Regions from separate parts of the Halopseudomonas pelagia genome, predicted to be linked through region 1. Evidence: predicted binding sites of a transcription regulator. Region 1 holds the regulator's gene; the other holds the start of a gene.
The links. Region 1 encodes sigma-54, which starts transcription at its own class of promoters, with help from an activator protein. Its sites were predicted from a motif close to ANTGGCATNNANNTTGCTNT; they were not measured.

Region 1 (11,745 bases):
CGGCCAGATCAATGATCGGCTCAAGTAAACGTAATTCTGCGGCCAGTGCCTCTCCCAGCGAATGCGTACCATTGGTCAGCGGGTGTTTGCGTCGGGTTTCCGAGAAACGCTTGATCAGTACTTCATCAGTAGCGGCTAGAAACAGAATGTCGCATTGAACGCCGGCTTCACGCACCTGCTGCAGCAGCTCGGGAAAACGCTCCAGATCACTGGGCAGATTCCGTGCGTCGATACTGATGGCGACTTTGGGCAGATTCAAACCGGTATTATTAACCTGCTTGGCCAGCTCCGGCAGCAAGCCAGCAGGCAGGTTGTCTATGCAGTAATAGCCGTTGTCTTCCAGCAGATGCAGAGCTGTACTCTTGCCGGATCCAGAGCGTCCGCTGACGACAACCAGACGCATGGGTCAGCTCCCGTCGTCTTCGCTGGTCATGATGCGGTACAGACTCTCGGCGTCCGGTGCGTTGCGCAGGGCTTCGCGCAAGCTAGACTGATCCAGCTTGCCGGCAAGCATCTTGAGAATCTGCAAATGCTGCTCGGTAGCCTCAAGCGGCACCAGCAACACAAAAATCAGGTCGACGGGCTCGCCATCAAGGGCGTCATAGTCGATTTTGGATTCGAGTTGCAATAACGCGCCAACAGCCTTGTGACAGCCCTCCAGGCGGCAGTGCGGAATGGCGATACCATTGCCGAAGCCGGTGGAGCCCAGTTTTTCACGGGCGATGAGGCTTTCATAAATGCTGTCGGGATCAAGATGGCTATGCTGGGCGACCAGTTTGCCAATCAGCTCCAGAACGCGCTTTTTTGAAACCCCCTGCACACCGGCAAAGGTGCGCTCGGGGGTGAGTATGTGATCAATTTGCATAATGATGCGGAGAGTCTGCCTTAACGGTCGTTGACGCCTTGCTGGCGATTCAGGTTCTTTTCCTTGTACTTGATCAGTTGACGATCAAGCTTGTCCGTCAGTAAATCTATGGCTGCATACATATCCGTATGCTCGGCATTGGCGACTACTTCGCCCCCGGCCACGTGGAGTGTAGCTTCGGCCTTCTGGCGCAGCTTTTCAACTTCCAGGGTGACTTGTACGTTGGTTATCTTGTCGAAGTGTCGCTCGAGACGTGACATTTTCTCGTTGACGTAATCGCGCAATGCATCGGTGATGTCCAGTTGATGACCGCTAAGGTTCAGTTGCATACGACTTCTCCTGATTGGCTTGGAGTAACAGGGAACCGTGCTTGGCTCCCTATGGTGCCACCTGCTATCACTAAAATCGTTATTGCATGCTGGCTAGACCAGCCGTTTGCGTTCGCTCGAAGGGGCGATGTTGAGCGACTCGCGGTATTTGGCGATGGTTCTGCGGGCCACATCGATGCCCTGTTCTTCCAGTAAACCAGCGATCTTGCTATCGCTCAATGGTTTCTTCGGGTTTTCTGCTGCCACCAGCTTTTTGATCAGCGCGCGGATGGCGGTGGAGGAGAATTCACCGCCTTCTGCGGTGCCGACATGGCTGGAGAAAAAGTATTTTAGCTCGAAGATGCCGCGTGGGGTATGCATGTATTTCTGCGTCGTTACGCGCGAAATGGTCGACTCGTGCATGCCCACCGCCTCGGCGATATCGTGCAGCACCAGGGGTTTCATCGCTTCTTCGCCATGCTCCAGGAAGCCGCGCTGATGCTCGACGATCTGCGTGGCGACTTTCATCAGTGTTTCGTTGCGGCTTTGCAAGCTCTTGATGAACCAGCGTGCTTCCTGCAAATGATTACGCAGGTAAGTGTTGTCCTGGCTGGCATCCGCGCGGCGGACCATGGAGGCGTAATGATTGTTCACCCGCACCTTGGGTACTGACTCCTGGTTCAGCTCGACAATCCAGCGCTTGTTGTCACGGTGCACGATCACATCGGGAATCACATATTCGGGCTCGCCCGAGGCGATTTCCGAGCCAGGGCGCGGATTGAGCGTCTGTATCAGGCTGATCGCGCGGCTCAGTTGCTCTTCCTTCAGCCGGGTCCGGCGCATCAGTTGAGTAAAATCGCGGCTGCCGAGCAGTTCCAGGTGATCCTTGACGATCTTCTGCGCCTGTTCGAGCAGGGGGGTGTCCTTGGGAAGCTGGCGCAGTTGCAGATAGAGGCATTCACTGAGGTTGCGCGCGCCGACACCCAGAGGTTCGAACTGCTGAATGCGGTGCAGAACCATCTCTACTTCATCCAGCTCGACTTCCAGCTCGGGATCGAGCGAGGCAAGAATCTCCTCCAGGGACTCTTCCAGATAGCCGTCGGCGTTGATCGCATCGATCAACGACAGCGCTATCAACTGATCGGTTTCCGACAGCGGAATCAGGTTGAGCTGCCATTCCAGATGGCTTTGCAATGTCTCGCCAGAGCCGGTGCGGGCGGTAAAGTCCCACTCGTCGTCATCCTGGCTGGGTAGCGAGCTGGCTGAGGTCTGGTATACGTCATCCCATTGCGTGTCCACCGGCAGCTCACTGGGGATCTGCTCGTTCCAGTTGCCTTCTTCTTCGGCCTGACTGTGTTGCTCAATCGCGTCCATCGCCACCGGTTCCGGGATGGTGACCGCCGGCGCGTCATCCTTGTCCAAGCCATTTTCCTGGCTCGGAGAGAAATCATCATCGCCTTCATCAGCCATCTCCAGCATGGGATTGGCTTCCAACGCCTCCTGGACCTCTTGCTGGAGGTCCAGACTGGATAGCTGCAACAGTCGGATGGCTTGCTGCAGCTGCGGCGTCATCGTCAGCTGCTGCCCCATCTTGAGGGCGAGCGATGGTTTCATGTTTGAGCGTATTACCTTGTGCGCAATGTTAAATCGATAGCGTTAATCGACAGAATTTTAGCATGCATGGTCGGTTGAATATCTACAGGCGGAAGGCGTGCCCCAGATACACGTCTTTCACCGTCTGGTTGGCCAGGACGGTTTCAGCGTCGCCTTCGGCAATGATATGCCCGTCGTTGACGATATAGGCTTTGTCGCAGATATCCAGTGTTTCTCGCACATTATGATCGGTGATGAGTACACCGATGCCCTTGCTTTTCAGGTGCTGGATAATCTGTTTGATATCGTTGACCGATATCGGATCAACGCCGGCGAAAGGTTCATCCAGCAGAATGAACTTGGGTTCGGTGGCCAGAGCGCGAGCGATCTCCGCGCGGCGGCGTTCGCCACCGGACAGGCTCATACCCAGACTGTTGGCCAGGTGATGGATGTGGAATTCACGCAATAGCGACTCCAGCGCGTCCGCGCGGCCTTGCTTGTTCAGGTCTTTGCGGGTTTCCAGGATCGCCATGATGTTATCGGCGACGCTGAGCTTGCGAAAAATGGAGGCTTCCTGAGGCAGGTAGCCGATACCCTGGCGTGCCCGACCGTGCATGGGCAGCTTGGTCACATCCACGCCGTTGACCAGAATATTGCCTTCGTCAGCTTTGACCAAGCCGACAATCATGTAGAAGCACGTGGTTTTGCCTGCCCCGTTGGGCCCGAGCAGACCGACCACTTCGCCGCTGTTGATGGAGACCGATACATCCCGTACGACTTTGCGGGATTTATAGGCTTTGGCCAGGTGACGCGCTTCCAGTGTGGTCATGGGTTGGCCGGTTCAGTGCGTTTGCGTGGCTGGATGAGGATTTCGATCCGGTCCTGCTCGCCACCAGTGCCGCCGTCGCTGTTGGCGCGGCCGGCGTCCACCACCTCGCGGGTGATGTCATAGCTGATGTATTCACCCTGAAAGGTATTGCCGTCCTGCTCCAGAAAGGCCTCGTCGATCAGCACTACGCGGTCGGCATCGGCCAGATATTCAATAGTCTGGCCGCGGGAATCCACTGGCGAGCCGCCTTCGGGCGTCTGCTTGTAAGTCGCAGGTGTGCCCTGGCTGACAATCTTGCTCACCGCGCCCTCGGCGTCGGTGTTCAGCGTCACCCGGTTGCCGGTCAGGCGCATGCTGCCTTGGGTGATGATGACATTACCGGTGTAAATGGCGGTGTTGCTGCGGTCATCCAGCGTCGCGCTGTTGGCCTGAATGCGGATGGGTTGGTCACGGTCGGCGGCAAACACTGCCGCGGACATTCCCAGCCCCAGTACCAGGGCCGCGAGGCCCAGGGATTTAACGCACCTCATGTTGACCCCTTACGGTGGACAGCAGCTCTAGGCGGCCGTCGTTAAGATAAACCTGCATGCCGACAGCGTTGGTCACGTTGCCGGCGTTTTCGATTCTAACGCTTTGTGCGGTTTCGGCATAATTTCGCGCGGGAAACAGCGTCAGCGCCTGTGTCGTCATGCGTCGGTCGGTTTGGGCGGGATTCTGGCTCTGCAGCAAGACATTATCGGTCAGTTCAACCTGATCGCCTGCCTGCGTAACGACGCCGTGCTCTGCTTCCAACAGCCAGGGCTCACCGTCCTCCGCCCGGTAAAAAATCAACCGCGGACTCTCCAGCTTGGTGCTGTCGTCGTCGGCTTGATGGGTGGCGCGGACGCTGGTCAGTTCATAGGCCGGCGTACCCTGCTCGTTGAGCATGAGTATGCGATTGTTTTCCATGAAGAAGTCCGGCTGATTGGGATCGCTGATGGTCAGGCTGTCATTGAAGCTGGCCGGCCGGATATTGAAATAACCGATCGACAGGCCTAGCACCACCGCCAGGCCAATAAAGCCGGCAGTCAGCAGATAGCGCGGAATTTTCGGAATAGTCGGCATCAGAGGTAGGCTGCCCGGGCGTTATCAAGCGAACCCTGCGCGTACATGATCAGTTCGCAGAACTCGCGCGCTGCACCAGCTCCGCCTGATGCTTCGGTAATGCCGTGCGCATGCTCACGGACGAAAGAATCAGCGCTGGCGACGGCTATACCCAGGCCAACGCGACGCATCACCGGCAGATCTGGCAGGTCGTCGCCCAGAAAGGCAATCTGCTCCAGCTCAAAGTCCAGCACGTTGCGCAGCTCGGCCAGAGCATTGAGCTTGTCTTCGCGGCCTTGAATCAGGTGACGAATGCCCAGGTTGGCGGCGCGCTTTTCCACCAGCGGCGACGAACGGCCGCTGATAATGGCAACTTCCACCCCCGATGCCATCAACATCTTGATGCCGTGTCCGTCCAGGGTGTTGAAGGATTTGAACTCGGTGCCATCGGGCATGAAGTACAAGCGCCCGTCAGTGAGTACACCGTCCACATCAAAAATGGCCAGACGGATGGCTCTGGCGCGCTCAAGCAATTGCTGGTCTGGTCCGCTCATACAACTCCTGCGCGTAAAAGGTCATGCATATTGAGGGCGCCGACCGGGCGATGCTGCTCGTCGACGACGAAAAGGCCGCTGATCTTGCCGTCTTCCATGACCTTCAACGCTTCTGCGGCGAGTATGCCCTGTTGCACGGTCTTGCAGTTACGGGTCATTACCTCGGCAATGCCGGCAGTGCGTATATCAATGCTTTGATCCAGCGTGCGACGCAAATCGCCATCGGTAAAGATGCCGACCAGGCGTCCTTCTTCATCGGCAATGCCGGTCAGCCCCAGCCCCTTGCGAGTCATTTCCAGCAGGGCGTCGCGTAATGAGGTCGACGGGCTTACCAGCGGCATGGTTGCCTCGCCATGCATGATGTCATCTACCAACAGCAACAGCCGCCTTCCAAGCGTGCCGCCTGGATGGGAAAAGGCGAAATCTTCGGCACTGAAGCCCCGCGCTTCCAGCAGCGCAATGGCCAGGGCGTCGCCCATTACCAGCGCGGTAGTGGTGCTGGAGGTGGGGGCCAGATTGAGCGGGCAGGCTTCCTGCTCTACGCCGGTGTGCAGGTTAGCGAGCGCCGAACGGGCCATGATCGAATCCGGGTTGCCGGTAATGCTGATCAGCGGCACCCCCAGGCGCTTGAGCAGTGGCAGCAAGGTGACCACTTCAGCAGTGTTGCCGGAGTTGGACAGAGCGATAACCACATCCTGACGGGTAATCATACCCATGTCGCCATGGCTGGCCTCGCCAGGATGAACAAAAAATGCCGGGGTGCCGGTGCTGGCCAGGGTGGCGGCGATCTTCTTGCCTACATGTCCGGATTTGCCCATGCCGGTGACCACCACCCGCCCGGTACAGGCCATCAGCGCCGTACAAGCGGCATCAAAATGGTGGTCCAGCCGCTCCAGCAGACTGTTGACGGCATCGCGCTCCATCTCGATGGTGCGGCGGGCAGAAGCTATGTAGTTGAAATCAGGCATGAAGTATCTTGAGTGATGGTCTGACTGGCTAGTATAGCGCCTTGTGCCGCCCAACTCACCAGTGAGGGTGGCAGCGCTATGTCAACTTGGAGGGCCTCAGCGCCCTGACGTTCCCTTGGGTTATTGCCAGGGGGTTGTCACTAGCCCATTCCAGCAGTGGGCGCTTGATCCGCGCGCCCAATTGATTAGCAGATATTGCCTAAGCAACCAATTGTTCGACGGTTACTTGGGCTGCCTAACGCAAACTGATATATTAGCGCGTTCAAATTGCCCGCCGCAGTATGGCAGCTCCGAGAAGCCTGATTCATTTATGACCGACTCTTCAGACTATATCGTTGACCTGAAAAAGGTAACTTTCAGGCGCGACGACCGCCTTATTTTTGATGGGGTGGATATTCGCATACCCCGCGGTAAGGTGACCGGGATCATGGGTCCCAGCGGTTGCGGCAAGACCACGCTGCTGCGCCTGATCGGTGCGCAACTGCGCCCGGAAAGCGGCGAAGTGCTGGTCAATGGCCAGAATATTCCGCAGCTCAAGCGCGAGGCCTTGTTCGAGGCTCGTCAGCATATGGGCATGCTGTTCCAGAGCGGCGCGCTCTTTACTGATCTGTCGGTGTTCGAAAACGTCGCCTTTCCGCTGCGCGTGCACACTGATCTTAGCGAAGAGCTGATCCGCGATATCGTGCTGCTCAAGTTGCAGGCCGTGGGCCTGCGCGGTGCCCATGCGCTGATGCCGGACGAGCTGTCCGGTGGTATGAAGCGCCGTGTTGCCCTGGCTCGAGCCATTGCACTGGATCCCGAACTGATGATGTATGACGAGCCTTTCGTTGGCCAGGATCCTATTTCCATGGGTGTGCTGGTGCGGCTGATTCGCTTGCTCAACGACGCGCTGGGTTTGACCAGCATCGTGGTGTCGCATGACCTGGCCGAGACGGCAAGCATTGCCGACTATCTATATGTAGTAGGTGACGGCCAGGTGCTCGGGCACGGCAAGCCGGACGATCTGATGCATTCGGACAATCCGCGTATTCGCCAGTTCATGCTCGGCGAGCCTGACGGCCCTGTGCCTTTCCATTATCCTGCGCCGTCCTTTATGGACGATCTGCTCAAAGGGAAGAGCCAATAATGCGAACCCTGACTGACAGAGTGGCGCTGATGGGGGCCTCGGGGCTGAATGTGCTGGCGGCGCTGGGCCGCTCCGGCGTGTTCTTGTTTCAGGCCCTGTGCGGGCGCTCGAATTTTGGCAGCGGCTGGACGCTGTTGCTCAAGCAGCTGTATGCGGTCGGCGTATTGTCGCTGGCGATTATTATTGTGTCCGGCCTGTTTATTGGTATGGTGCTCGCCCTGCAGGGCTTCAACATTCTGAGCACTTACGGTTCGGAACAGGCCGTGGGGCAGATGGTTGCCCTGACGTTGCTGCGGGAGCTGGGGCCGGTGGTGACTGCGCTGTTGTTCGCCGGTCGTGCTGGCTCGGCCTTGACCGCCGAGATTGGCTTGATGAAGGCCACCGAGCAGCTGTCCAGCCTGGAAATGATCGGCGTCGATCCGCTCAAGTATGTGATTGCGCCGCGGTTGTGGGCCGGCTTTATCTCCATGCCGCTGCTGGCAATGATTTTCTGCGTGGTGGGTATCTGGGGTGGTGCGATGGTCGCAGTGGACTGGCTGGGTGTGTATTCCGGCTCCTACTGGGCCAATATGCAGAACTCCGTGACCTTCTCGGATGATGTGGTCAACGGGCTGATCAAGTCCGTGGTGTTTGCTTTTGTGGTGACCTGGATCGCGGTGTTCCAGGGCTATGACTGCGAGCCTACCTCCGAGGGTATAAGTCGTGCGACGACCCGCACCGTAGTCTATGCGTCACTGGCTGTTCTCGGCCTGGATTTCATTCTTACCGCGTTGATGTTCTGATCAGCCAAGGAAACCGAACATGCGTACCCGTACACTCGAATTAACTGTTGGTCTGTTCATCCTGATTGGCATCCTGGCCTTGCTGGTGCTGGCATTGCGTGTCAGCGGCCTGACCATGAGCGCCTCGACTGACAGCTACAAGGTCTATGCTCATTTTGACAACGTGGCGGGGCTGACCTCGCGCGCCAAGGTCACCATGGCCGGTGTCACCATCGGCCAGGTCACGGGCATCGAATTTGACAAGAATCGCTACACCGGCAAGGTCGAGATGGCCATCAACGACAACATCAATACCCTGCCATCGGACAGCACCGCCTCCATCCTGACGGCTGGGCTGCTCGGTGAAAAATATGTCGGTATCAGCGTCGGCGGCGAGGAGACCATGCTGGCAGACGGGGATCAGATCTACGATACCCAGTCAGCACTGGTGCTTGAGGAACTGATTGGACGTTTCCTGCTCAATACCGTCAGCAAAGAAGATTAATCGGAGATTCACTATGCGTGTACTGACCAACCTGTTTCTGACCCTGGCGCTGAGCATTCCGTTCGCAGCCAGTGCAAATACCGCTTCCCCGCAGGAAGTGGTGGAAGACACCTCCACTCGCGTGATGACGGTGCTGGACGCCAATCGCGAAACCTACAAGCAAGACACCGACGCCTTCGTTGAAGGCCTCAATGAAGTATTGGAGCCTGTGGTCGATTTCCAGGGTATCGCCCGCAGTGTGATGACCGTTCGCTACAGCCGCGAAGCGACAGATGAACAGATGCAGCGTTTCATCGATACCTTCAAGCGCAGCATGGTTGAATTCTATGGCAACGCGCTGCTGGATTTTGACAGTGGGCAGATCAAGGTCCTGGAAAGCGACGGCCGTGGCCAGCAGTCACCAGATCGCACCAGCGTTGATATGGAAATCCGCTCCTCTGGCGGTAATGTCTACCCGGTCACTTACACCATGGTCAATGTGGACGGCCAGTGGAAGGTACGCAACGTTATCGTCGAAGGCATCAACATTGGTCTACTGTTCCGCGACCAGTTTGCCCAGGCCATGCAGGCCAATCGCAATGATCTGGACGCCGTGATCAACGGCTGGGGCAACGTAGTAGCCAAGTCAGTTGAACAGGTGGAAAAAGAGGTCGAGAATTGAGCGCGCAAGTCACACGCGGCGAGCAGGGCGTGATCGCCCTGGCAGGGCAGCTGAATTTTGACAGCGCCATGGACGTGCGCAAACAGCTGCAGCAGAATCTGGCCGACACCCAGGGCGATATCACCCTGGATCTGTCTGGCGTAGAGCACTCCAACAGCGTCGGTTTGGCGCTGATTCTGTTGGTGGCACGCATCGTCTCTGAGCGCGGCGATCAATTGCGGGTGGTATCCATGCCCGCGGGGCTGGAAAGCATTGCCCGCGTCTGCGAACTGGATGACTGGCTGACCACGCTGGCTGCCTGATCTCGCGAGCCACTGAGCCGTGGCCAGGCCGCGCAATTAGTTAACACTATCGAATACTGGAATCATTATGCAGGCTGTTGAAGTAAAAAAACTGATCGAAGCTCAGTTGGCGGACACCCAGGTAGAGGTGGACGGCGAGGGCTGCAACTTCCAGTTGCTGGTTATCAGCGATAGCCTGGCAGCGTTGTCGCCAGTCAAGCGTCAGCAGCAGATCTATGCACTGCTCAATGAGCAGATTGCCGATGGCAGTATCCACGCGGTGAGCATGAAGTTCTTTACCCGCGAGGCTTGGGACAGCCGTCCCTGAGAGCTGTTGCGGCTCGCGTAATTTCAATCACCTGCATCAAGCCCTATTAGAGACGATCTGCACATGGACAAACTCATTATCACCGGCGGCAACCGCCTGGACGGCGAAATCCGCATTTCCGGTGCCAAGAATTCTGCGCTGCCGATTCTGGCCGCAACCCTCCTGGCCGACGGACCGGTGACCGTGTGCAATCTGCCGCACCTGCATGACATCACTACCATGATCGAGCTGTTTGGGCGCATGGGTGTGGAGCCGGTGCTGGATGAGCGTATGAATGTCGAGGTTGATCCCACCCGCATCACCACGCTTGTCGCTCCATACGAGCTGGTTAAAACCATGCGCGCTTCGATTCTGGTGCTAGGCCCGATGGTTGCGCATTTCGGTTATGCCGAAGTGGCATTGCCCGGCGGCTGTGCGATCGGCTCGCGGCCGGTGGACCTGCACATTCGTGGTCTGGAAGCCATGGGTGCGGAAATCACCGTGGAAGATGGCTATATCAAGGCGCGTGCGCCGGAAGGCGGCCTGCGTGGCGCGCACTTCTTCTTTGATACCGTCACCGTGACCGGTACTGAAAACATTCTCATGGCCGCGACCCTGGCCAAGGGCCGGACCGTGCTGGAAAACGCCGCGCGTGAACCGGAAGTCGTGGATCTGGCCGAGTGTCTGATCGCCATGGGTGCCAATATCAAAGGCCACGGCACCGACACCATCACCATCGACGGCGTTGAGCGTCTGCACGCTGCGCGCTATTCAGTGATGCCCGACCGTATCGAGACCGGCACCTATCTGGTTGCCGCCGCAGCTACCCGCGGCCGCGTCAAGCTCAAGGATACCGACGCTTCGATCCTTGAGGCTGTGCTGCTCAAGCTGGAAGAGGCCGGTGCGCAGATCGAGACCGGCAAGAACTGGATCAGTCTGGATATGAAGGGCAATCGGCCCAAGGCGATCAATCTGCGCACAGCGCCTTACCCTGCGTTTCCAACCGACATGCAGGCGCAGTTTATCGCGATGAATGCGGTCGCCGAAGGCACCGGTACGGTGATCGAGACCGTATTTGAAAATCGCTTTATGCACGTGCAGGAAATGAACCGCATGGGTTCGCATATTCTGGTGGAAGGCAACACTGCGATTGTTACCGGGGTAGAGCGCCTTAAAGGGGCACCGGTGATGGCGACCGACCTGCGCGCCTCGGCCAGTCTGGTTATCGCGGGTTTGGTCGCTGATGGCGATACCCTGGTTGATCGCATTTACCACATCGACCGTGGTTACGAATGTATTGAAGAGAAATTGCAGATGCTCGGCGCGATCATTCGCCGCGTGCCAGCCTGAACCAGACAAGGACTTCCGCATGACCGAGACTCTGACCATCGCGCTGTCCAAGGGCCGCATTCTGGATGACACTCTGCCGCTGCTGAAGCAAGCCGGCATCGAGCCGCTGGAAGATCTGGAAAAAAGCCGTAAGCTGATATTTGATACCACCGATCCGAGCGTGCGCCTGTTGATCGTCCGCGCCACTGACGTACCGACCTATGTCGAACTCGGCGCCGCCGATCTGGGCGTAGCCGGCAAGGACGTGCTGATGGAATACGGCAGTCAGGGCCTGTATGAGCCGCTGGATCTGAAGATCGCCAACTGCCGGTTGATGACGGCAGGCCCGGTCAACACGCCCGAGCCGCGTGGCCGTCTGCGTGTGGCGACCAAGTTCGTCAATGTTGCCCGCCGGTATTACGCCGAGCAGGGTCGCCAGGTAGAAGTCATCAAGCTGTACGGCTCGATGGAGCTGGCGCCGCTGGTTGGCTTGGCCGACAAGATCATCGACGTAGTGGATACCGGCAATACGCTGCGCGCCAATGGCCTGGAGCCGCAGGAACTGATCGCCACCA
Region 2 (11,745 bases), 2.0 Mb from region 1:
CGGTCATGTTCGCCGACCACTCGCGATAGCCGTCGTTATCCGGCTCAGGCGACGGCGCGCGCGGCCGCGCGTCAATACCCCGCGTACCCATGCTGGTCGCGCCCAGGTTGTACCAGGCGTTGCCCAGCCCGCCGGACACGCCGGCGCTACCCGCGTGATAGTTACGGCTACCGGCGGTGGCCGAAGCCCAGGGCTTGGCGCCCTGTTGCTCACCGCGACGGGTAAAGATCTGAATCACACCGCCTATGGCTTCGGAGCCATACAGGCTGGAGCGCGGGCCGCGCACCACTTCGATGCGTTCGATCTGCTCTACCGGCAAGTTCTGCAGGGCCACATCGCCGGTGGTCGCCGAACCCAGGCGTATGCCGTCGATCAACACCAGTACATGATTGCTGTTGGTACCGCGAATACCCAGCGCCTCGTTCTTGCCATGGCCGCCGGTATTGGTGATGTTGATGCCCGGCACCCGGCGCAGCAATTGCGCCACGCTGGTCGCTTGCAAGCGCTCAATCTCCGCGCGCTCGATTACGCTGACCGAGGCGATGCCCTGGCTGGCGGACAAGGAGGAACGCGTGGCGGTGACCACCTGATCATTCAAGCTGACGGAGTTGGCGAAGGAGAACGAGGACAGGCCCATGCAGGCCACCGCTACAGAAGCGGGAAAAGAACTGATAATGCGGTTACTGGACATGCGATTTCTGGCTCCGTCGTACCTACCCGTACGACACTGCTGAGAGGTAGCAGTCGGCGAAGCAAAAGGCAGACGGATCCGGCACAGCAGGAGACCGCACACCCGCAAAGCCCGCCGCTCTGCTGTGATATGCGTCAGGCCGGTCTCCGGGCTTGCGAGCGGATCCAATGATCCCGTCACCGCACCTTCCCATGCCGTTGGCACAGTGGTGTATGGCGGTGACGTGCCAGCCGATTCACATCGACTGACGCTCGCTTACCGTTGCGGGGGCAGCGCCGGAATTGTCTGCAACTGGCAGACGCACCGGCTTCCCAGTTTCACCCGCTGATTAGGCATCAGCGGGCACCTGAAGCGGGGTGAAGATTAGTGATTTTGTAACAAAGCGTCAACGCATTCTTGCCCTGCATCTGCCCAGCAGTTGCCAGATCAAGCCGAGACAGCCGCCTCGACCTTGCGCTGTTTTTCATACAAAAAGCGCAGCACGGCCTGGCGGTACTGGTTGTATTTTGGGTTGTCTGCCAGCGCGATCCTGTCACGCGGACGCGGCAAATCTATGTCCAGAATTTCACCGATAGTTGCCGACGGCCCATTGGTCATCATCACGATACGGTCGGACAGCAGCACCGCCTCATCCACATCGTGAGTGATCATGATCACGGTATTTTTCAGGTCGTTCTGGATGCGCATGACTTCGTCCTGCAGGTGGGCGCGGGTCAATGCATCCAGCGCGCCGAAGGGCTCATCCAGCAACAGCACCTTGGGTTCCATGGCCAATGCGCGGGCGATACCGACACGCTGCTTCATGCCGCCGGAGATTTCGCTCGGCAGTTTGTCCAGCGCGTGGCTCATATGCACCATGTTCAAATTGTGCCGCACCCATTCGTCCTTTTCCTTGGCGTTCTTGCTGCGCCAGACCTTGTTCACCGCGATGGCGACGTTCTGATACACCGTCAGCCAGGGCAGCAGGGAATGATTCTGGAATACCATGCTACGGTCCGGGCCTGGATCGCTGACTTCCTTGCCATCCAGAATCACCGCGCCGGAGGTGGAATCCATCAGGCCGGCCACGATATTCAGCACTGTGGACTTGCCGCAGCCGGAGTGGCCGATGATGGAAATGTATTCGCCCCGCGCCACACTCAGGTTGATATCCACCAGCACCTCGGTGGACATCTTGCCGGTGGTGAAGGTCTTGGAGACTTTTTCGATATTCAGATAACGACTCATATGCTGCTCCTTAACTGGCTGAGGTGCCGCGGGTAACCAGGCGACCAATCCAGGCCACCAGGCGATCCAGGAAGAATCCCACCACGCCGACGTAGATCAGGGCCAGGATGATGTCGCTGATCAGCGACGCGTTCCACGCATCCCAGATAAAGAAACCTATGCCTACGCCGCCAATCAGCATTTCCGCTGCGACGATCGCCAGCCAGGACAGACCCACACCGATACGCAACCCGGAGAAGATATAGGGCGCGGCCGCAGGCAACATGATCTTGCCGAAGTACTCGAATCCATTCAGCCGCAGCACCCGGGCAACGTTGCGGTAATCTTCTGGGATATTGCGCACGCCCACCGAGGTATTGATGATGATCGGCCAGATCGCGGTGATGAAGATGACGAAGATCGCCGAGGGGTTACTGTCCTGAAAACCCGCCAGTGACAGCGGCAGCCAGGCCAGCGGCGGCACGGTACGCAGCACCTGGAACACCGGATCCAGACCGCGCATGGCCCAGGTCGACTGCCCGACCAGCACACCCAGACTGATGCCCACCACCACCGCGAGCATATAGCCGTAGGCAACCCGCTCAAGGCTGGCGAGAATCTGCCAGGCCATGCCCACATCGTTGCCGCCATTGTCATAGAACGGGTCGATGATCAGCTCCCAGGTATCGGTCACCACCTGGGTAGGCGGCGGCAACGCGCTACCTTCCATGGAACAGAGCATCTGCCAGATGATCAGCAGCACCGCGGTGAAGATCAGCGGTGGCAGCACCTGGCGCATGAAAATCCCCCCGTAATGCTGCAGCCAGGCCGGCAGTTCGACGTTATGCCGCGGGTCCGGCTTTAGCTCCAGCGCATTAGCGGCATCAATCTTTACATTGGCGTTCATGGGCAAGCCCCTCATTGAATCTGACGTCATGTTCAGCTCATGGCCTTGATAGCCAGGCTATCCAGGTAGGCCATGGGGTTTTCCGGGTCGAAGGTCTTGCCATCGAAAAAGGTTTCGACGCCACGGGACGTGGACGTGGGGATCTGCTCCGCCGGTACGCCAAGGCTGGTCGCGGCTGCCCGCCAGAGATCCTCGCGGTTGACCTTGTCGACCAGCGCGTCCATGTCCAGATCCTGCGGCAGATAACCCCAGCGGATATCTTCGGTGATAAACCACTTGTCATGGCTCTTGTACGGATAAGAGGCGTTGTCCTTCCAATAGCGCATCTGGTTGTCGCTGTTCTCGACCACCTTGCCGTTGCCGTAGTCGAAGTTGCCCTTCATGCGTTCAACCACGTCGTTGAACGGTGCATTGATCCAGCGGCGCTTGGAGCAGATCTTCGCCACTTCTTCGCGGTTGGCCGGGTCTTCGCAGAACATCTGCGCTTCCATCACCGCCTTGATCAATGCCTGGGCGGCATTGGGGTTGGCATCTACCCAGTCGGCGCGCATGCCCAGCGCCTTCTCCGGGTGGTTATGCCACAACTCGCTGGTGGTCAGCGCGGTATAGCCGATCTTCTGGTTGATCAACTGCTCGTTCCACGGCTCGCAGACGCAGAAGGTATCCATGCTGCCGACCTTCATGTTGGCGACCATCTGCGCCGGGGGCACGACGATGGTGGAAATGTCGCTGTTCGGATCGATGCCGCCCGCTGCCAGCCAATAGCGCATCCACAGATCATGAGTACCGCCGGGAAAGGTCATTGCTGCGCTGACCGGCTTGCCAGTGGCTTTTTTCGCCTCAAGCGCCGCCTTGAATGGCTGGCTGTCCACGCCCAGCTTCAGGTTTGCGTATTCCTGCCCTACCGATATGCACTGCCCGCCCAGATTCAGACGGGCGAGAATATACATGGGCGTGGGGATATTGTTCGCGGTCATCGCCCCGGTGGTGATCAGATACGGCATGGGCGTGAGGATGTGTGCGCCGTCGATGCCGTTACGCGCCGAGCCCAGCACCAGATTGTCCCGCGTGGTGCCCCAGGAAGACTGCTTGAGCACCTCTACATCGGTCATGCCGTGCTTGGCGAAGAAGCCTTTTTCATCGGCTACAAACAGCGGCGCCGCGTCAGTCAGAGCAATAAAGCCCAATTTCGCCTTGGTGGTTTCCACCCCATCGCTGCCGGCGGCCCAAGCCGCTGTGCGCATGCCAGGCGGCAAGGAACTGAACAGCGCAGCACCACTGACAGCCGCTATGGAGTACTTGAGAAAGTCCCGACGCTTGATCATGCTCGGAGCGCCTTTGGCGTCCTTGGTGGTGTTGTCATCCATTGCTCAATCCCCTGAAAAAAGCACAAAAAAAACGGCGTACACGCAGGTTTCGATAAATAGCTCGAAACTCGGGTGGACGCCGTTGCCCATATTCATATGTAGAGGCCAGTCGATAACTCAGGCCTACCGGTATAAAGCAGAATGCGTGCCAAAAATCTGAATCATTGCAAAAACAAAGACTTCTGGTTATCGAAGAGGTTGATGGCTGGGCTAGTCGCTGAAAGTGCCGGGGCGCTCGCACAGTAACGGGGCGAGCGGGTTGCGAATGCGCTGAGCAGGTGCGTTTCGGTGGCGGGGAGCACCGTGCAATCAGAGCTTCGCTTTGCCCTGCAGCAGCTCGGCGTAATTGAGCAGATGCTGCGCCACATCAGCCAGTCGCTGGCTGCGCTCCATGGCCGCGTTCTGCAACATGCGATAGGCCGCGTCTTCGGTGAGCCCGTGCTGCTTCATCAACAGCGCCTTGGCGCGATCAATCAGCTTGCGCTCGTTCAACGACCGGCGGGCCTCTTCAAGCTCGACGCCTAACGCCTGCAAACGCAGGTTCTGGGCATGCAACACATCCATCACCGAGCGATTGAGCTGGCCTCCCAGGGAATCCGACGCATCCAGATCGGTTGACTGCAGATTGAAAACCCGGGTGGCCAAGAGGCTGGCGTCTTCATCAAGGCTAGCCAGGCGTTTCAACAACGCTCGATGGTTATCCAGATCCGATTGGGCTTGAAGGATCTTGCGCTGACACTGGCTGTGCAGGTGCTCGGTCATCTGATCTTCGAGTTGTTTCATCACATCAATGCGTTGGCTGGCCAGCTCGAACCAGATCTCCGCCAGCGCAGGGGCAATGGGTGACGCCTGCGAAGAGCGCAGGGCAACCTGCCTAAGTCTAGCCAACTCCACGACCGTCTGATCAGCGCGTAAGTTGCGCCATAGCCGGCGCAGGCCCGGCTCTGCATAGTCATTGAAAATCTCGAAGCAGCGCTTTTGCGCGTCCTCCAGAAAGCGCAGATGCGCCTGCGCTGCAGGATCGAAATAGCCCAGCGTGAAACCGGCAACCCCCGCCGCCCGCTCCTGCCCAGCCAGCTCCTTGCCCTGCATAAAGTTGAATAGCGCCACCAGATGGCGGGTAATTTGCGGATCGACGGCCGTATCGGCTGCCTCGAACACCACATTCAACAGCCCTTTGATAGGCCGGCTAAAGGCGCGGGTCGCGTCCATGGGCAGAATCTGCAGCAAGCGAATCCGCCGGCGTAATTCCGCGAAACTCTCGAAATAGTGCAGTACATAAGCGATATGGTTGAACAGCCGCGCCTTGTCAGCCCCGCAGCCAGATTCCAGATCAATGCGGGCGAAGCACTCAACTACCTGTTGCTGCATGCGCTGGCTATCTGCAGTCAGGTCGTCGAGGCCTGCGCGATAACGCTCCTCGTGGCTGCCCAGATAAATATTCGAGAAGCCGCGCTCGCGTTGCAGTGCATGGATCAAACGGCCGATGCAGCCGACCAGTTCGCAGGTCAGCTCCAGACTGCGTAGACCCTGCATTTCGCTACGCCGGGCGGCGAGCATGAAATCCAACGCACTCGCCATGACTGCCCTCCAGATGACGCGGTTAAGCTGCTAAGACCTCAGGTTAAACAAGGCAATTTTCATGCCTGAAGAAGGGGCCCAAAGAAGAGGGATCGGTTTCGGCTCTGTCAGCGATCGGCGGCGGAGCCCGGGGCGGGCCGACCGAGAATATGAAAGCGCTGTTCGACACCGGACTGATCGTAACTGCGCGCCAAAGTCTGCTGAATAAATGCCTGCGAGGCGCTGCCCGCCTCTTCCAGTTGTGCGCGCAGCTGTTCACGCAGTGCTACCTGACTGGCGAGCAACTCATCACTGACCTGCTGCTGCTTCTCATCGCGCAACAGCATCTCTTCAGCCTTGAGCAGGGCAAAATCGGTGATCACAATGGTGCCTGCGGCCGTGACAAAAGCCACTCCACCGGCCACCAGCGCTCCGGGACCAGTGGGCGCGGTAACCGCCGCCGCGCTGCCGCCAGCCGTAATCGCCAAGGCCATGCGTGGCGCCAACCGCACGGCAAAGCCCGCCAATACGCGACGGGCCGCCTGCATGGATGAAAGCGCCATCAGCCTCGGCACCAGCGCGCGGCGCGCCAGCAATACAAAGGCGCCGGTGCCAGCCACCATGGACGCCTGGGAACTGACTCGCCAGCGTTGGCGGTCCGCCTCTGTCGGGCTGAAGCCGCGCTGCAACGCAGCATCGACGTTCAGATTAAACTCAATCGCTCTTTCTCTGGCAGGCGCAGTAGGCTGCTGCTGGGCATAGATACCCAGCAACTGTCGGCGCACTACATCTGCCTGCTCCGCCAACACCCGGGAAAGTTCGGTATCGAGTTCGGACTCCAGCGCCGCTAGCCTGGCGTCCAATCCCGACTGCTTCAGTAAGTGAGTATTCAGGCGCCGTTGCAGATAGTCATCCAGATCCCCGCTCAGCGCATAGTAAAGACGACTGTAGGAACCGGGCATCGAATAATACCAGTCGAGATAACCGGGCAACGCCTGATGTGCCAACGCGAAACTGTCATCCAGCCAGCGGTCCAGCCACTGCTGAATATACCTGTCCGCATGGCGGCGTTGCTGAGTGCTGAGGCGCGACAGGTCCGTGTTGAACCGGCTCAGGGTAGCGCCGTCGAGGATCAGTTGCTGATCGTTGATCAGCACCGCAAACAGCTGATTGTCGCTGGCCCGCTCCTGCAGCAAACGCACGCCCGCAGTCAGGCCGGCGAATAGCAGTGCTACCATCACCAGCATGGCCAGCGGTTTGGCCCAACGGCTTGCATAAAGGCGTTTCATCGATGCTCCTGCGCAGCTGCGGCCTGCCTGTGGCCGGCTTGGGTCTCAGCATTCTTCACGCCAGCGGGCTTGCTACGAAGCGCAGCAATGCCAGTAAGCATGCGCATCCAGGCCCAGATAAAGGCGCTGCCACTGATCAACAGCAGGCTCCACGCCAGCACCCCGAGGATACCGCTGTTATCAGCATCACCCAGGGTATTCTGCAGCGCCCACTGCACGCTCAGCTCCAGTATCTGGTGGGCTCTTTCACTGAGCGCCAGCAGCGGCAGACTGCTCTGGCTATCCTGCATATGCCTGCCCAGCGCATCGATCCAGTCCATGCCTTGCATATTCGGCTGCGAGAGACTGAGCGACATCAGCAGATAACCGCACAAAAATAGCGCAGCACCCAACGGTACCAGCAGGCGGCGGCTCACGGCATTGAGTAACGGCGGTTTTACATGGCTTTGCAGTCTGCTGCGGAGCTTGCTGTCCAGCCACCACAGCAGTGGCAGGCCGACCAGCAACATCAGCCATAACCAGGGGCTCAGCCACAGCAGTTTGACCAGCATGAAAAGCGCCAGTACGGCTGACAGCAGCAGATGCCAGCTATTCAGCAGCCAACCACCCCGCAGCCGCACATGCCATAGCGAATCAGCCAGCAGGTATTGGTTCAACCAGGCGCTGCGACGCAGGCGTGCGGCCTCGATGCTGGAGGCAAAGATAAGGTAACCAGCCACCGCCCAGACCGGCAGCAACAGCCATCCCAGGTACGGCTCGGGCAAGTGGCGCCAGCCGAACAGGAAGAAAGCTGCCGTGAGCTGAAGAATATAAAGGCTTTGCAATGCATCACTCGCACGGGGAGAGGTCAGACGAGTTTACGCCTGCGGCTTGGCGGATGCATCCGTACCAGCACCAGTGGGTTTCTTACGCCGGAAGTCACACAAACAAAAGGCTGCGACTTCCGGCGAAGGGCCCGCTAAACCAGGCTATTGTTCGCATTGCGAGACGTCCATCGTCGGCAATCAGGCTCGAAGTACTCATAAAGGTTTTATCGTCGATCTGCGCCGTGCCGACTGGGCCGCGCCAACTCAAGAGCGACCCCCTTGCCGGTGACGCAATGTTGCCGCAACCTATTGCGGGCATACTCAGCGTTTATTGGCGATCGGCGGCGCCGACACGAGGTGCTATGGTGAGAATTCTACTGGTCGAGGACGAACTTCAGTTGGCTGAGACGTTACGCGCGGCGCTGGAGCGGGAACGCTTCATCGTTGATCATGCCGACCGGTTGGCGAGCGCGCGGGAGGCGGCGCTGCTCACCTCCTTCGACCTGGTCTTGCTGGACCGCACCTTGCCGGACGGCGAAGGGCTGGCGCTCGTTCCAGTCCTGCGTGCGAACAATCCTGGCCTTCCCATCATCGTTCTCAGCGCGCGCGGTGAGGTCTCTGACCGTATCCTTGGGCTCGATGAGGGTGCTGATGACTACCTCATCAAGCCGTTCGCACTGGACGAAATGTTAGCCCGCATCCGCGCAATACGGCGGCGTCCTGCCGACCTGGCCGGTGAGGAGATCCGTGCCGGCTCCCTCGTCTTCGATCTCTCGAACGAGGAAGTGGCTGTGGCAGGAGTGCGCATGGAGCTTCCGCGCCGTGAACTGCGTGTGCTGGCGGCGCTGTTGAAGCGACGCGGCAGAACGGTGCTGCGCGAGTCGCTTGAGCAGGCAGTTTTCGGGTTCGATGACGAGGTGCAGTCGAATACGCTGGACTCGCATATCTCACGGCTGCGGCGGAAACTGCAGGAAACCGGGGCGGGGATCGAAATCCACGCGATCAGAGGCGTCGGCTACTTGCTGCGCGAGTCGTCGTGAGAAAGCCGCCCTCCCTCAAGCGGCCGCTGATCATCTATCCGCTGATCTTTCATCTGGCCACGCTGATGGTCTCGTTCGCAATCCTGCTCGCTGTGGCAATCCGCATCGACAGCGGCGGCCCCTATGCCGACGAACAGATCATCCCGGTGATCGCCCGCGCGATAGTACGTCAGGACGATGGTCAGCTTGCCGTGCGTATGACGCCAGAACTGGAGGAATTGCGCGCGACCTCACCCGACTTGTGGTTCGTGTCCGAAGATGACGCTGGCAGAAGCGTCGCATTCGGGCAAGTGCCCCCGCAATATTCATCACTTATTGGCAACCTGAGCGATTTGTCCTATGCCCAACTGCGGGATCGCCAGGCACCATATGATTTGGCAGCGGTGATTCGCAGGGAGGACGGGGCAGCCGGGCCGCTGACGATTCTCGCTCATGGCAAGCTCAACGAGCTGAATTTTATTGTCTTGATGGCTTCCAACATCGTCATTCTGCCGATCTTCCTGTTGCTGGCCCTCACTTCTCTCATTGTGACCCCGTGGATTGTGAGGCGATCGCTTGCCGGCGTGTCTCGCATAGCACAAGAGGCTGAGCAGATCGATACGGATCGGCGCGGCCGGCGGCTAAGCGAGGAACATGTGCCGACCGAGATTGCGCCGCTCGTTCGCGCGGTAAACGAAGCGCTCCAGCGTCTTGATGAAGGTTACGAGCAGCAACGGCGGTTTATCGCATCGGCTGCGCACGAACTACGCACGCCCATCGCCATCCTGAGCGTCAAGGTGGATAGCGCGGAGCATGCGGCCACGCGCAGCCTCGGCGCAGACGTGCAGCGATTGGCCACATTGGCCGAGCAGCTGCTCGACATTCAACGACTCGATAACGACATGAAAACCGATGAGCTGGATCTCGCCGAGCTGGTCCGCCGGGTCGTAGGGGATCTGGCTCCCCTACTGATTGCATCCGATCGAACCATAGAGGTGCGGATCGATGACAGGCTGCCGTGTCACGGCGATGCGGCGGCTCTCGAACGTGTGGTGACTAACCTGGTCCAGAACGCAATCGAACATGGCGGCCGCCATGTCACGGTACGTGTCATCGGAGCCGCGTTCGAGGTAGAGGACGACGGCCCCGGCATACCGCCTGAGGAGCGCGAACGCGTGTTCGAGCCTTTCCACCGGCTTCGCCCACGCTCCACGGGAAGCGGTCTTGGACTCAATCTGGTGCGGCAGGTGATAGAGCGGCATGGTGGGCGGGTATCACTCTTCGACGCGGCTGGCGGCGGTACGATCGTGCGAGTTGATCTCACCGCAGGCTGACGCTGACGATCGCGCGTGGTATCGTCACTGCATTGGTGTAAAGCTCAGCGCGGAGGCAACGCTATTCGCGCCGTTATAGACGCCGTGCAAAATGATGCAGGGCCATATGGCCCCTGTTTGGCGAAAGAGAATAGCAGACAGCGCCCCGACCATGATTGCCACGGGCAGGATTACGCTCACACCGTGCGCCAGCCCGAATATGATCGAGCTGAGACCAACGCCCGCCAGTAAGCCGTAGCGGTTGAGGGCATTTGCGACGACTCCCCGGAACAAGACTTCTTCCCCGAACGGGGTGAAAACGGCGCCGCCAATCAGAGACGCGATGAAAGGAAGAGCACCGCCTCGCGCTGCCGCATGCAGAATCCCCTGGGGATCGTCATATCCAAAAAAGGCTACATAGACGGACTGGATGATCAGATTGAGACCGTAACCAGCGATACCCAGCCCCGCAGCAATTATGAGCCAACGCGTGGCGACGGGCTTGAAACCAAAAGGCCGTAGAGACCGGATCCGCAAGCCAACCGCCGCAGCGAAGGCGCCCGTACCAGCCAAACCTCCCACCGTCGACCCAATGACGCCTAGAAGAACGGGTTGATCGTGAGGAAGAAGCCCAAAGGCTAATGCCAAGGGGACAAGCAGCACAACATAGGCTATGAGGCCAACTGCGACTTCCGGCCAACCTGGCGTATCGAGCCTGGGGTTCGTAATCGTTTCCATATTCAACTCCAATGAGGCGAATCCGGCGTGCAGAAATGCAACTGACAGCCATCTTGGGTTACAGACGTTCGGCAGAACCTGAGTCGCGGCAGTGAGGCCTCTCTGGAGCAAGTTGACGGAACGAATTCACTCTTTCAGCAGACGTTTGAAAAAGTAGTGCAGCACGAAATGCCCCGGTGAGACGACTGCGACGAGCTCCCACCCTTGCGCGCCTAGCTCGTTCAGTTTGTCGGAATTGAGCGTCTTTTCGATCACTAAGTATTCCCAAAGCATGTGTATCTCCCGCTAATTTTGTTGAAAATTTCAATCGGTGTTCCAGGGCCGTATCGCCATCTCCCAAACCTCATACCTTGCATATAAGACTGCGCAAGTTGGGTACGCCCTACCAGAGCTGAAAGCATTCGGCCCCTGAGAAAGACAGTTAGTAAACTTTCCCCTTCTATTGTCGGCATTCCTTTCGATCCGGATCGCGATCACAGCGTTGTTTGCGCGCCCGATCAGCCATGATTTGAGCGTTTCTAGCGATCTCGGTGGTCATCTGGGTTCGTTCAAGCGACTCACGTTGCTTGACGTCGCGTCGGTATTGCTGCGTAAGCATGCATTCGTTATAAGCAGCCGAGCCATATGTCGACCCGAAACTGGCACATGTATTGGCATCTTCCTGAAAGTTCGCCTGGTGCCGTTCGGCACTCGATACGCATCCATACAATGCGGCGGCGCATATCAGCGCAGCGAAGCCTAGCAACAAGGATCGGCGGTGTGAGTGACAATGACGGTGTAGCATCCTGGGACCTCCGGTTTGGAATGAGCTGGTGATGCGGCCCGGCAAAAGATTGCCTGAGCCGCCAG

Region 2: EAO82_RS14940 (CmpA/NrtA family ABC transporter substrate-binding protein) is a predicted target of sigma-54. The motif match lies at 4,305-4,324, and genes of this name have one in related genera.

The regions. Positions count from the first base shown of each region.
Region 1 is NZ_CP033116.1:1,193,363-1,205,107, forward strand. Features, by position in the region: gene rapZ (RNase adapter RapZ) at 1-403, opposite strand, end outside; gene ptsN (PTS IIA-like nitrogen regulatory protein PtsN) at 407-868, opposite strand; gene hpf (ribosome hibernation-promoting factor, HPF/YfiA family) at 886-1,194, opposite strand; gene EAO82_RS05645 (RNA polymerase factor sigma-54) at 1,288-2,787, opposite strand; gene lptB (LPS export ABC transporter ATP-binding protein) at 2,870-3,595, opposite strand; gene lptA (lipopolysaccharide transport periplasmic protein LptA) at 3,592-4,125, opposite strand; gene lptC (LPS export ABC transporter periplasmic protein LptC) at 4,112-4,699, opposite strand; gene EAO82_RS05665 (KdsC family phosphatase) at 4,699-5,232, opposite strand; gene EAO82_RS05670 (KpsF/GutQ family sugar-phosphate isomerase) at 5,229-6,200, opposite strand; gene EAO82_RS05675 (ABC transporter ATP-binding protein) at 6,511-7,326, shown strand; gene mlaE (lipid asymmetry maintenance ABC transporter permease subunit MlaE) at 7,326-8,108, shown strand; gene mlaD (outer membrane lipid asymmetry maintenance protein MlaD) at 8,128-8,592, shown strand; gene EAO82_RS05690 (phospholipid-binding protein MlaC) at 8,606-9,253, shown strand; gene EAO82_RS05695 (lipid asymmetry maintenance protein MlaB) at 9,250-9,555, shown strand; gene EAO82_RS05700 (BolA family protein) at 9,623-9,862, shown strand; gene murA (UDP-N-acetylglucosamine 1-carboxyvinyltransferase) at 9,926-11,191, shown strand; gene hisG (ATP phosphoribosyltransferase) at 11,211-11,745, shown strand, end outside.
Region 2 is NZ_CP033116.1:3,211,371-3,223,115, forward strand. Features, by position in the region: gene btuB (TonB-dependent vitamin B12 receptor) at 1-691, opposite strand, end outside; cobalamin riboswitch at 811-1,056, opposite strand; gene EAO82_RS14930 (ABC transporter ATP-binding protein) at 1,118-1,918, opposite strand; gene ntrB (nitrate ABC transporter permease) at 1,929-2,696, opposite strand; gene EAO82_RS14940 (CmpA/NrtA family ABC transporter substrate-binding protein) at 2,837-4,171, opposite strand; gene EAO82_RS14945 (nitrate regulatory protein) at 4,481-5,752, opposite strand; gene EAO82_RS14950 (hypothetical protein) at 5,860-7,020, opposite strand; gene EAO82_RS14955 (hypothetical protein) at 7,017-7,844, opposite strand; gene EAO82_RS14960 (response regulator transcription factor) at 8,189-8,866, shown strand; gene EAO82_RS14965 (sensor histidine kinase) at 8,863-10,179, shown strand; gene EAO82_RS14970 (CPBP family intramembrane glutamic endopeptidase) at 10,204-10,896, opposite strand; gene EAO82_RS14975 (DUF4177 domain-containing protein) at 11,023-11,169, opposite strand.